2 regions of the Mediterraneibacter flintii genome follow, and region 2 is predicted to be linked to the other one. Evidence: predicted binding sites of a transcription regulator. Region 2 holds the regulator's gene; the other holds the start of a gene.
What was found. The regulator Rex, encoded in region 2, represses fermentation and respiration genes when NADH is low (regulators of the CRP and FNR family bind a similar motif). The targets are predictions, from matches to a motif close to ATTGTTAANTANTTAACAAT.
Positions count from the first base shown of each region.

Region 1: ACZ5C4_RS00985 (complex I 24 kDa subunit family protein) is a predicted target of Rex. The motif match lies at 2,602-2,621, and genes of this name have one in related genera.

Region 1 covers NZ_AP031405.1:206,041-212,593, forward strand. The annotation lists gene ACZ5C4_RS00970 (nitroreductase family protein) at 1-309, shown strand, start outside; gene ACZ5C4_RS00975 (alpha/beta hydrolase) at 364-1,296, shown strand; gene ACZ5C4_RS00980 (phthiocerol/phthiodiolone dimycocerosyl transferase family protein) at 1,300-2,547, shown strand; gene ACZ5C4_RS00985 (complex I 24 kDa subunit family protein) at 2,649-3,122, shown strand; gene nuoF (NADH-quinone oxidoreductase subunit NuoF) at 3,127-5,031, shown strand; gene ACZ5C4_RS00995 ([FeFe] hydrogenase, group A) at 5,044-6,553, shown strand, end outside.
Region 2 covers NZ_AP031405.1:2,076,118-2,082,670, forward strand. The annotation lists gene alr (alanine racemase) at 1-961, opposite strand, end outside; gene ACZ5C4_RS09840 (NAD(P)H-hydrate dehydratase) at 964-2,463, opposite strand; gene ACZ5C4_RS09845 (redox-sensing transcriptional repressor Rex) at 2,579-3,223, opposite strand; gene abc-f (ribosomal protection-like ABC-F family protein) at 3,407-5,332, shown strand; gene ACZ5C4_RS09855 (MBL fold metallo-hydrolase) at 6,096-6,553, opposite strand, start outside.

The DNA.
Region 1 (6,553 bases), 1.9 Mb from region 2:
TATGCAGGATGTGCGGCAGAAGCTCCAGCAGTGATAGTATCTGTTTACCGGAGAGATACAAAACTTCCGGATTATGCGCAGATCGATATGAGTATTGCCCAGGAAAATATGTGGCTGGAGGCAGATGCCTTGGGTTTAGGGGGCGTATGGCTTGGTATTGCGCCTCGCAAGGAACGGATGAAAAAGGTGGAAGAAATACTGGAGATACCCGAAAGTTTAAGTGCGTTTTCAGTGTTTGTGTTTGGGTATCCTGCGGAAGAACGTCCGCAGCAGGATAGATTTGACAGAAGCAGGATTCATTATATTTGATGGATCCTGTTTATATTTATACCCTATAAGTGTGTAGGAATGTTAGGAGAAAAAATGAATAAATTGACAAAAAGAATACTGCAAATTTTATCTTATGAAAGTACAGAATGGAGCGTAGAAACTGCAAGAAAAATTACGGAGTTAAAAAAATTAGATCCCATTCGGGTGATCGCCAAAAAGCTGGATCGGGAAATTTATAATGGAGATTATAAAATTCCGGTAAGGCTCTACTTTGCTTCTAAGGACATGGAAAAAATTGGAGAAAAGTATGCGGGAAAAGTAATCTTGTTTTTACATGGAGGAGGCTGGGTGAATGAAAGTATAGAAACTTATGAACGGATCTGTATGCAGATGGCATATTCTACGCAGCAGTTAGTGATTTCCGTGGGATACAGGCGTGCACCAGAGTTTCGGTTTCCGGTTCCGCTGCAAGACTGTTATACTGCGGCAGAGGCATTATTTTGCGGAAAACTTTTGGAAAATGTAAAGCCAGAAGATATTACTGTAATTGGAGACAGTGCTGGAGGAAATCTGACAGCAGCGCTTACATTAATGGCAAAAGAGAAAGGAGATTTTATGCCTAAACGTCAGATACTCATTTATCCGGCAGTTTGGAATGACTATACAGATACTTCTCCATTTCTATCTGTAGAAGAAAATGGAAAAGAATATCTTTTGACAGCGGAAAAGATGGAAACTTATTTGAATTTATATCAAAAGGAAGCAAAAGATCGGGAAAATCCGTATTTTGCACCGCTACTTGCAAAAGACGTAAGAGGACTGCCAAGAACATTGATTCTGACAGCGGAATTGGATCCTCTGCGGGACGAAGGAGAGCGATACGGACAAAGACTAAAAGAGGCAGGAAATCAGGTGGAGATAAAACGCATACCAGATGCTATCCATGGGTATTTTGCATTGGGAATCAAAAATATATATGTAAAGGAAAGCCTGCATTTGATTTGTACTTTTTTAAAGGAGGAATGAAAAATGAAGGAGAAAAGGAGAAAATTGGATAATGCGGCACTGGCATTTCCGGCGGCTACAGATAAAAATGATAGCCGTGTATTTCAGATTTCTTGCGTGCTGACCGAGGAAATAGAAGAGGCTGCGCTAAGAAAAGCGGTAAATGCGGCAGTACGTCACTATCCTATGTTTCAGTGCGTGCTGAAAAGAGGAAACTTCTGGTTTTATTTTGAAAAAACAGAGATGCCTCCGGTTATACGCAAGATGGATGACACCCCGTGCCAGGCACTTTATATAAAAGAGGAAGAAACACTGCTGTATCAGATCATATATGGTAAATGTGAGATTCATCTTGAAATTTTCCATGCTTTGACAGATGGGACAGGTGCTATTGCCTTTCTCTGTGCGATAGTGCGAGAATATTTAGAAATTGTGCATCATCTACCAGGGGAGAGATACATATATCCTTCTGTAGAGCAACAGGAGGAAGATAGCTTTTCAAAATATTATTCTTCTGAAAAACAGGAAAAACAGACAAAAAAGAGTGAACATGCTGTTCAAATTACAGAGGATAAAATGCAGGATGGAAAAATGCGGGTTCACGAATATACAGTGTCATCTGAACAGCTTTTAAGCAAAGCAAGGGAGTACAGAGCTTCGATTACAGCATATCTGACGGCTGCCTTTTTACAGGCAATTGCGATGTCTTTGCATACAAAGCAGAAAAGAAGACCGATTGTGTTGATGATACCTATTAACTTGAGAAAATTTTATCCATCGGAATCAATGGCGAACTTTTTTGGATGGATGGAAATAGAGTATCGGTTCCGAGAAGGAACTTCCTTTATGAATGTGCTGCACCATGTAAAACGCCGGTTCATACAAGACTTACGGAAAGAACAGGTTGCGGCTAGAATGAATCGATATGTGAAATTAGAAAAGAATATATTACTTCGGATCATTCCACTAAAAATAAAAGATATTTTTCTGAAATGGGGAACAAAGCTTGGTAGCAAAAATGTAACAGGAGTATTCTCCAATATGGGAATAATAAAGATGCAGGAAAGTTATAAGCCATATATCAGAAGATTTGGGGCTATGGCAAGTACAGACAGGATACAAATGTGTTCCTGTTCTTATGAGGATGCGTTTTATTTTAGCATTACTTCTAAATATACAGAGGAGAAAATAGAGAATCTTTTTTTACAATTCTTACAGAAGGAAGGACTGGAAGTAAAAGAAATCAGAAATAGTAGTAAGAATGTACTATAAAAAATACATGAAAATTGTTGAATATTATATAGTTTTACCATATAATTATTTTTAATTGATAATTTTTTAACTATAACGTATAAAATTAAGGAGGGATTCCAATGTTAGACCAGACATATTATGAAAAAACGGATGAGATTATTGCGGAACATGGAGCCGAACAGGCATCTCTCATTCCTATTATTCAGGATATTCAGGCAGAATATCGTTATCTACCGCCGGAGCTTTTGGATTATGTAGCAGGAAAGCTTGGGATTAATGAAGCGAAAGCATACAGTGTCGCAACGTTTTACGAAAATTTTTCCTTCGAACCTAAAGGGAAATACATTATTAAAGTCTGTGATGGGACGGCATGTCATGTACGTAAATCTATCCCTATATTAGAACGGCTCTATAGTGAGCTGGGACTATCCAGCGAGAAAGCCACAACAGACGATATGATGTTTACCTTAGAGACAGTATCTTGCCTGGGAGCCTGCGGGCTGGCGCCGGTATTGACGGTCAATGATAAGGTATATCCGGCTATGACTCCGGACGCGGCAGCAGAGTTGATTCATGAATTGAGAGGAGCTTGAGCTTATGGAAAGGATTGAAAACAGAGAGATGCTTGAACAGGTCTGTCAGACCTCAAAAGCGCAGATAGAAAACAGCAGATGCAGAATATTGATTTGTGCCGGTACAGGATGCCTGGCAGGTGGTTCTGGTAAAATTTTTGAGAGAATGTGCGAGCTGGTGAAGGACAATCCAGATGTGGAAGTGCATTTTGGGCCAGAGATAGCGCATGGAAAGAAAGAGATACATAAAGACGGGGAAATCGGTGTGAAAAAAAGCGGTTGTCATGGCTTTTGTGAGATGGGGCCTTTGATGCGGATCGAACCGCAGGGAATTCTTTATACAAAGGTACAGTTGGAGGACTGTGACGAAATTTTTCACAGAACGATCGAAAAAGGAGAGCCCATTCGCCATCTTCTTTTTAAGCAGGACGGAATCGAATATAAACGTCAGGAAGACATTCCATTTTACAAGAAACAGACTAGAAATGTTTTGAGAAACTGTGGGCACATCGACGCAGAGCATATTCAGGAATATATTTCCACAGGTGGTTATAAGGCATTGGAGAAGGTGTTGTTTGAAATGACACCGGAGGAAGTGATAAAAGAAATCTCCGATTCCAATCTCCGTGGACGTGGGGGCGGCGGCTTCCCAACTGGATACAAATGGTCTCAGGTGGCAAGACAGAAGGAAAAGACACGTTATGTTGTCTGTAACGGGGACGAGGGAGACCCGGGAGCTTTCATGGACAGAAGTATCATGGAAGGCGATCCGCATAAGATGATAGAGGGAATGATGATTGGAGCCTATGCGGTGGGAGCAAGAGAAGGATATATTTATGTGCGCGCGGAATATCCGCTTGCCATCAACCGTTTGAAACTTGCCATCTCCCAGGCGGAGGAATGTGGTCTTTTAGGAGAGCATATCCTGGGAACGGATTTTAGCTTCCACTTACATATCAACCGCGGAGCAGGCGCATTTGTCTGTGGCGAAGGAAGTGCATTGACGGCCTCCATTGAAGGAAACAGAGGTATGCCGCGTGTAAAACCGCCGCGTACAGTAGAGCAGGGCTTGTTTGGTAAGCCAACCGTTTTGAATAATGTGGAGACCTTTGCGAATGTGCCGATGATTATATTGGAGGGTGCTGACTGGTTTAAGAGCATTGGGCCGGAGAATAGCCCGGGTACAAAGGCATTTGCCCTGACAGGAAGTGTAAAGCATACGGGACTGATTGAAGTGCCAATGGGAACGACACTGCGCGAAGTCATTTATGACATTGGCGGTGGAATCAAAGGGGATGGAGAATTCAAGGCGGTGCAGATAGGCGGCCCGTCCGGCGGCTGTCTGATTACTCCGCATTTAGATGTAAACCTGGATTTTGACTCTCTGAAAAAAATGGGTGCCATGATCGGGTCAGGAGGACTTGTTGTTATGGATAACCATACCTGTATGGTAGAGGTGGCAAGATTCTTTATGAATTTTACACAGAATGAAAGCTGTGGAAAATGCGTTCCATGCAGGGAAGGAACCAAACGCATGTTGGAGATTCTGGAGAGAATCGTGGCAGGAAATGGCAAAGTAGAGGATCTGGATCTTCTGGAAGAGCTGGCGACGACGATAACAGAGACGGCGTTGTGCGGTCTTGGAAAGAGTGCTGCGCTTCCTGTTATGAGTACGCTTAAGCTGTTCCGGGAGGAATATATGGAACATGTAGTAGACAAAAAGTGTGTTTCTCATACTTGTACGGCGCTTCGCAGGTTTATTATCAGTCCGGAACGGTGCAAAGGATGTTCTAAGTGTGCAAGGAACTGTCCGGTAGGGGCGATCAGCGGCAGAATCAAGGAACCATATGTAATCGACAATGAAAAATGCATCAAGTGCGGCGCATGTGAGAGTGCATGTGCATTTGGCGCAATACATATTGAAGGATAGGAGGACACAGGCATGAGTTATATGACAATTAATAATAGAAGAGTAGAATTTACGAATGAAAAAAACGTTCTCTCCATTATCCGTAAATCGGGGATTGACCTTCCAACTTTCTGCTATCATTCAGAGCTGTCTACATACGGCGCTTGTCGTATGTGTGTGGTAGAAGACGACAGAGGAAAGATATTTGCTTCCTGTTCTGAGACTCCAAGAGATGGAATGGTAATATATACGAACACGCCGCGTCTACAGCATCACAGAAAGATGATTATAGAACTTCTGCTGGCTTCCCACTGTCGGGACTGTACGACCTGTGCAAAAAATGGGATCTGTACGCTGCAGAAGCTGTCTAGGCAGCTTGGCATTATGGATGTGCGGTTTGAGAATAATAAAAAACAGCTTCCCAAGGATACCTCCTCCGAATGTGTGATTCGAGATCCAAATAAATGTATTCTATGCGGTGACTGTGTGAGAACCTGCGACGAGATACAGGGGCTGGGAATTTTAGATTTTGCATTCCGCGGCTCTAAGATGCAGGTGACGCCGGCATTTAATAAAAACCTTTCTGAGACGGATTGTGTAGGTTGCGGTCAATGTCGCGCGGTCTGTCCAACAGGAGCAATCAGCATCAAACAGGATGTAGAGCCGGTATGGAAAATTCTTGCGGATAAAAATATACGGGTTGTGGCGCAAATTGCGCCGGCAGTGCGTGTTGCGGTCGGAGACAAATTCGGCATTAAAAAGGGAGAAAATGCACTGGGGCGTTTGGTTGCAGCTTTGAGAAGAATCGGGTTTGATGAAGTGTACGACACGAATTTCGGCGCGGACTTAACGGTTATGGAGGAGTCAAAAGAGCTGGTAGAACGTCTGGAATCAGGAGAAAATCTTCCACTATTTACGTCCTGCTGTCCGGCATGGGTAAAATTCTGTGAGAGAAAATATCCGGAATTCAAAGAGCATATTTCCACATGCCGTTCCCCACAGGAGATGTTTGGCGCTCTGATAAAAGAAGACGCGAAGATGAAAGCAGATAAGGAACCCAGAAAGACAATGGTGGTTTCCATTATGCCTTGTACGGCAAAGAAAGCAGAAATCACCAGACCGGAGCATTTCACCGACGGGGTACAGAACGTAGATTATGTACTGACGACGACAGAAATAACAAGGATGATTCAGGCTGCCGGAATCGATCTGGCACAGGTGAAGCCAGAAGCAATGGATATGCCGTTTGGCCTTGCATCAGGAGCAGGCGCGATTTTCGGAGTAACCGGTGGTGTGACAGAGGCTGTGTTAAGGAGGCTGGTGAACAGCAACCGAGCAGAGGATCTAGAAGCCATCAGCTTTACGGGAGTCCGCGGCGCAGAAGGAATAAAAGAGGCGACAGTTAAGCTAGGGGAGAGAGACGTGCATATAGCGGTTGTAAATGGGCTTCACTGTGCGTCTGAGGTCTTGGATAAAATAAAAACAGGTGAAGTACACTATGATTTTGTAGAGGTGATGGCATGTAAGAGAGGATGTATCGCCG
Region 2 (6,553 bases):
CCATAAACTGATCCATACAAATACGCCCAAGAATCTTTGCCCTTTTCCCATGTATCAGGACTTCCCCTTTATTGGAAAGAGCACGTGGATACCCGTCTCCATATCCTACTGGAATTGTGGCGACTTTCATTTTCTTTTGCGCTATAAAGGTGCCGCCGTAACTGATAGAAGTCCCTTTTTCTACTTCCTTTACATAGATGACATGACTTACAAGCTCAAGTGCCGGTTTCAATTTTACTGTTTCTTTTTTTACTTCTTTTGAAGGGTACAGACCATACATGGCAATGCCTGCTCTTGCTAAATCATGCCGCATAGCAGGCAAATCAATGATTCCTGCACTATTATCACAGTCATAATACTGTATGTCAATATTCTTTTCTTCCATTTTGCGCTTCATCCACTGAAATTTCTCGTGCTGTTCCAACGTATACGTTTTATCTGTCTCATCTGCTTTCGCAAAATGAGTAAACATTCCTTCCAGACAGACATTCTCATAAGAGCTGATACATGCAATCTGTTCTACGCTTTCTTTGCAGACTGGAAAACCAATCCGTCCCATACCGGTATCTATTTTTACATGAAAATAGGCTGTTTTTCCCATTTTCACTGCCATCCTTGCCATTGCCGCCGCACTTTCTTCTGTGTATACTGTAGCCCGAATTTCGTTGCGAATCATTTCCTCATATTGCTCTGGGAAAACGCAGCCTAAAACCAATACTGGTTTCCTTATCCCTTCCTTTTTCAAAAGAACTGCTTCCTCTAATGATGCAGTCGCATATCCCCATACATACTCCGTTTCCTCTAACATTTCCGCAATCGGAACTGCTCCATGTCCATATCCGTCTGTCTTTAAAACTGCCACAAGTCTGGCTTCCTGACCGATTCTGTTTTTCATCTGCTCCATATTGTAGGCAACTGCATCCAAATTTATATCTGCACATACTCTGCTGTATGATTTCATAATTATTTTCTCTCCTTCGCATTTTTCAGGCATCTCTGTATACCGCATATCAAATCTTCTGCCAGCACACTGTATTCCCCTTTTTCTTTTGCTGCTTCCTCTCCTCCGCAGGCGTGAAGATATACCCCCAGAATACATCCCTCATAAGGGGACAGCCCCTGGGCAGTCAGTCCAGTGATCGTCCCTGCAAGCACATCACCGGAACCGGCTTTTGCCATCGCACTGCTTCCCGCTGTGTTTACAAACAACTGTTTCCCTTCGGCAGACACGACCGTTCTGCTGTCTTTGAGCGCACATACTACGGGATATTTCTGTGTAAAAGCAACAAGTCCTTCCAGACGATTTTCTTTCCACTCTTCTATACTACGTCCTGTAAGACGCGACATCTCTTTCATATGTGGTGTGAGTATCCAAGCCCCTTTTCCGTCCTTTAAAAGTTCCATATGACGGCTTAACAGATTCAACCCGTCTGCATCAATGATACAGGGAACCTTCACTTGCTTTAATGTCTCTGTCAAAATGGAGGAAGCTGTTTTGCTCTGTCCTATACCGCAGCCGATACACACAATATCTGCCCATTCTAATAGTCTCTCCAACTGTTCTTTATCATACTCTCTATAGACCTCGATAATTGCCTCCGGCACAAGCTGCTGCAGGATCACCTGGTTGTCCTGGACAGTATAAATCTGCACCAGACCAGCGCCCGCAGTATAAGCAGCTTTTGCCGCCAGATACGCTGCTCCTGCCATTCCTTTACTTCCTGCAATCATAAGAACTTTCCCATAGGTTCCTTTATGGGAATCTGCTTTTCGTTTCGGAAGGTTTTTATAGAGATCGTCCCGTTCATACGCAAAACACATAGAAGAAGCTTCCTTAAAAATTTCTGTACAGATTCCAATTTCTGCCGGAATTACTTTTCCCGCATAATTTTTTCCCGGATATAAGACACACCCAAGCTTCTCACATGCAAATGTAACCGTCAATTCTGCCTGAAATGCCGTTCCCATCACGCGGCCATTACCTGCATGAATACCCGAGGGAATATCAACAGCAACCTTTTCTGCCTGTATCTGATTCATCTGTTCTATTATTTCTGCATAATGCCCTTGTATCTCTCTGCTTAGCCCCACGCCAAAAAGCGCATCTATTACAACAGTATATTCATCTGGTAAAATTTCTGTGCATGGCACAATTCCCAGCTTTTCAATAATTTCTTTTTGCAAGCGGCATTGTGCACTTAACGACTGCTCTTTTCCTGCAAATACAACGGCAGGAGTATAACCTTTTTCCATTAAAAGCCGTGCTATCGCAAAGCCGTCTCCACCGTTATTCCCACTTCCGCACACGAGCAATGCGTTGTGTAGATTTATTTGTTCCCTTTCCATAATCTCTACCGTCTTTAATGCCGCGCGCTCCATCAGTACCATCGATGGAATCCCAATATTTTCTATGGTATGTGTATCTGCCTTCTGCATCCACACCCCATCTGGAAGATACCGCATAAATTTTTCCTCTCTTTCTTGAAAATATTTCAGCTTCAAGCTTCCCTGCTCATAAAAATGAAAGAACGTGTAAAAAGGAAATCCTGATTACACGTCTCTGCCGGTACCGGCGCTGTTATTTCTGATGCTCTTCATTATAACGGCTGATATTATAAGAAAGCTTCATCAGACTGTCTGAAAGATGTACGTTTTCCACAATTACATCTTCCGGAAGATTTAAATCTGTATGCGCAAAATTCCAGATTGCCCGAATGCCATTCTCAATTACCAGTTCTGCCACTTCAATCGCTTTAGACTTAGGCAACGTTAAAATTGCAATTTCGATCTCATTTTTCTGAAGAAATTCTTCCAGATCATCCATCATTCGAACCGGAATTCCACGAATAGAAACCCCTTCCAAGCGAGGATTCACATCAAAAAGACCTTTCAAAGTAAATCCACTTTTTTCAAAAGAAGCATAATTCGCAAGCGCCTGTCCTAAGTTTCCTGCTCCTATAATAATAATCGGGTGCTCTCTGTTGAGCCCTAGTATCTTTCCTATCTCTGTATAAAGATATTTTACGTTATAGCCGTATCCCTGTTGTCCAAACCCTCCAAAGTTATTTAAATCTTGTCTTATCTGCGACGCCGTCACACGCATCTTCTTACTCAAATCACTTGAAGAGATTCTTTCTACTCCCGCTTCCAGCAATTCTCCTAAATATCTGTAATATCTTGGCAGTCTTCCAATCACTGCACGGGATATTCCTCTTTCTTCCACAGTCATCGCCCTCCAAACTTTATCTACGCCCTATTATATAAAAATGTCAATATGATGTCAAATTATAGTTGTATTTTCTTTGTTTTTCGATATAATTGATTACGTATGCAAAGTCATAATATGAAGGATAATTCTTTGTATTCCAGTATTCACAGACTTATAAAATCGTTCAGGAGGATTTCCATGATACTCGCATGTCATAATATCAATAAATCATTCGGAGAACATCTGATTGTACAGGATGGCTCTTTTCATATAGAGGACAGGGAAAAGGCAGCCCTTGTCGGCATCAACGGCGCCGGCAAATCCACTATTTTCAAGATGATCATGGGGGAAGAACCGTCCGATGGCGGAGAAGTAATTCTTGCAAAGGGAAAAACAATCGGGTATCTTGCACAGCATCAGAATCTCTCCTTAGGAAATACTGTTTATGAAGAATTAAAGACAGCGAAATCCCAGCTTATAGAGATGGAACAGCAAATTCGTTCCATTGAGCTGGAATTAAAAAATCTAGGCAAAGAGGCATTAAAAGAACGTTTGGAAACCTATAACCGCCTGATGTCCACATTTGAAGCTATGAATGGATATGCCTATGAAAGTGAAATTACCGGAGTTCTTAAAGGCCTTGGATTTCAGGAATCTGATTTTTCCAAACGGACAGACACTCTCTCCGGAGGACAGAAAACCCGTGTTTCTCTCGGAAAACTCTTACTTACACAGCCGGATATTTTACTGCTAGATGAGCCTACCAACCACCTGGATTTACACTCTATTTCCTGGCTTGAAACGTATCTTTTAAATTATACAGGCGCTGTATTTATTGTCTCCCATGACCGCTTCTTCTTAAACCGAGTTGTGACAAAGGTTATTGAGATCGAACAGGGGCATATACGCATGTATTCGGGAAACTATAAAGCTTACGCAGAGAAAAAGCAGCAAATCCGCGACGCGCAGCTAAAAGAATATTTAAACCAGCAAAGAGAAATAAAGCACCAACAGGCCGTTATAGAAAAGCTCCGTTCCTTTAATCGGGAAAAATCTATTAAACGTGCTGAAAGCCGTGAAAAAATGCTGGAAAAAATATCTCCTGTCGAAAAACCTTCCGAAACTGTGTCAGAAATGCATCTTACATTAGAGCCTTCTTTCATCAGCGGCAATGATGTACTGACTGTAGAACAGCTTTCCAAAGGATTTGATTCAAAGATGCTCTTTAAAGATGTCAGCTTTGAAATCAAACGCGGTGAACATGTTGCTGTCATCGGTGACAATGGCACAGGAAAGACAACCCTTTTAAAAATACTAAACCAGGTAATCTCGGCTGATGCTGGTTCTTTCACACTTGGTTCTAAAGTAAAAATCGGATATTACGACCAGGAGCACCATGTCCTACATGATGACAAAACAATATTTGATGAAATATCCGATGATTATCCGACATTAAACAATACACAAATAAGAAACACGCTCGCTGCTTTCCAATTTACGGGAGATGAAGTCTTTCAGCTCATCGGAAAGTTATCCGGCGGAGAAAAGGGACGTGTTTCTCTGGCAAAGCTTATGTTGTCAGAGGCAAATTTTCTTATTCTTGATGAGCCGACCAACCATCTAGACATTACTTCCAAGGAAATACTGGAGCATGCTCTCAACGAATATACAGGCACTGTACTCTATGTTTCTCATGATCGTTATTTTATCAATCAGACCGCAAACAGAATTTTAGAGCTTGTAAATCAAACATTTGTAAACTATATCGGAAATTATGATTATTATCTTGAAAAAAAAGAGGAACTGACCGCGGCATATGCCCCTTCTTCTGCCGTTTTACCCACAGACACTGCCTCAACTACTGTCCCTGCCTCCGATGCAAAGTTAAGCTGGCAGGAACAAAAAGAATTGCAGGCAAAAGAACGGAAACGTAAAAATGCCTTAAAAAAGACAGAAGAACAAATCGCTCTTCTAGAAGAACGAAACCAGGTAATCGATCAACTAATGACGCAGGAAGAAGTATACTCCAATTCCGTTCGCTGCCAGGAACTCTCCGAAGAAAGACACAGCAACGATTGTAAATTAGAAGAACTATATGAACAATGGGAAACCTTAGCTGAATAAATTTAACGAAGCAACAAGCAGTGCGAAAAGAACAGAAGGGCTCTGCGTCATGCTTGCATGTAAGCAGGGGACTTTCTGTTTCTTTTCATTCGGCGACTGCCGATAGCGAAATGAAGCGTATGCGAAATTGAGCTGGCACTGCGGAAACTGGTAAAGAATGGTACGCAAAAAGAGAAGGCAGTGCAACGCAGGTCAGGGCTCCACTGTGGTAAATCCGATTGAATGTTTGTAACAGTGTAGAAGCATATCGTCCATTGGAACTCCATGCTTCTCACTTAACAAACAGAACAATCTGTATCTACCACGCTCCGCTTAAAATTCCCTGCTTATGCACTGCCTTCTCTTTCTGCTTACGTTCTTCCCCAATTAAATTCACAATTTCAGACAGAACAGAACCGGCTTCACGTTGTTATAGCCCTCCAATTAGAAGTATCTATACTACTTCCGATTGGAAATGCATAGAAGTGTGAAGCCGATTTTTTCTGTTACGAATTATAAACTTAAGCTGGCGAAAGTGTGAGTGTGAAAGAGATGCTTTGCGTGAGTGAGGAATTTCGGCGAAGCCCTGACGAACGATGCAAAGCATCTCTTTCACACGTCCCTTTTTCCAATTCCCGCAGTGCTAGCTCAATTCTGCATACGCTTCATTTCGCTATCGGCAGTCGCCGAATGAAAAGAAGCAGACAAACTTCTGTTTACATGCGAGCATGCCACAGAGTTTGCCTGTTCTTTTCGCACTGCTTGTTGCTTCGTTAACTTTATATTATATATTTATTAGGTTTTTCGGGATTCCAAGTGTATGAATTGTTTCCATAGCTTTATCAATATATGTATATCCCTTTTCCAGTAAAAAAGTGCCATGGGAGGGAAGAAGAATATCAGGATGTATATACGCTAATTTTTTGCATGTTTCAATATATTTTTGTAAATCACAGTCCCATATAGACTGCATAGAAATCATACCATAGTTGAAAATAGCATCTCCGGAAAACAAAATTTTCTTATTTTTAAAATTCATTTCATAGCAACCATGTCCGCTACAATGTCCTTCTGTTCGATGTATTTGTAATGTAATGTCCCCAATTATAAAATGTTCCTTATCTAAAAGAGGAGTTACAGGACACGCTTGGTAGATATAATCTTTTCCAAACACACCGGCTTGAATTGCTTCTTTTATAGAAATACTATCCACATCTCCACTCGAAACGTAATTTGCTGTTT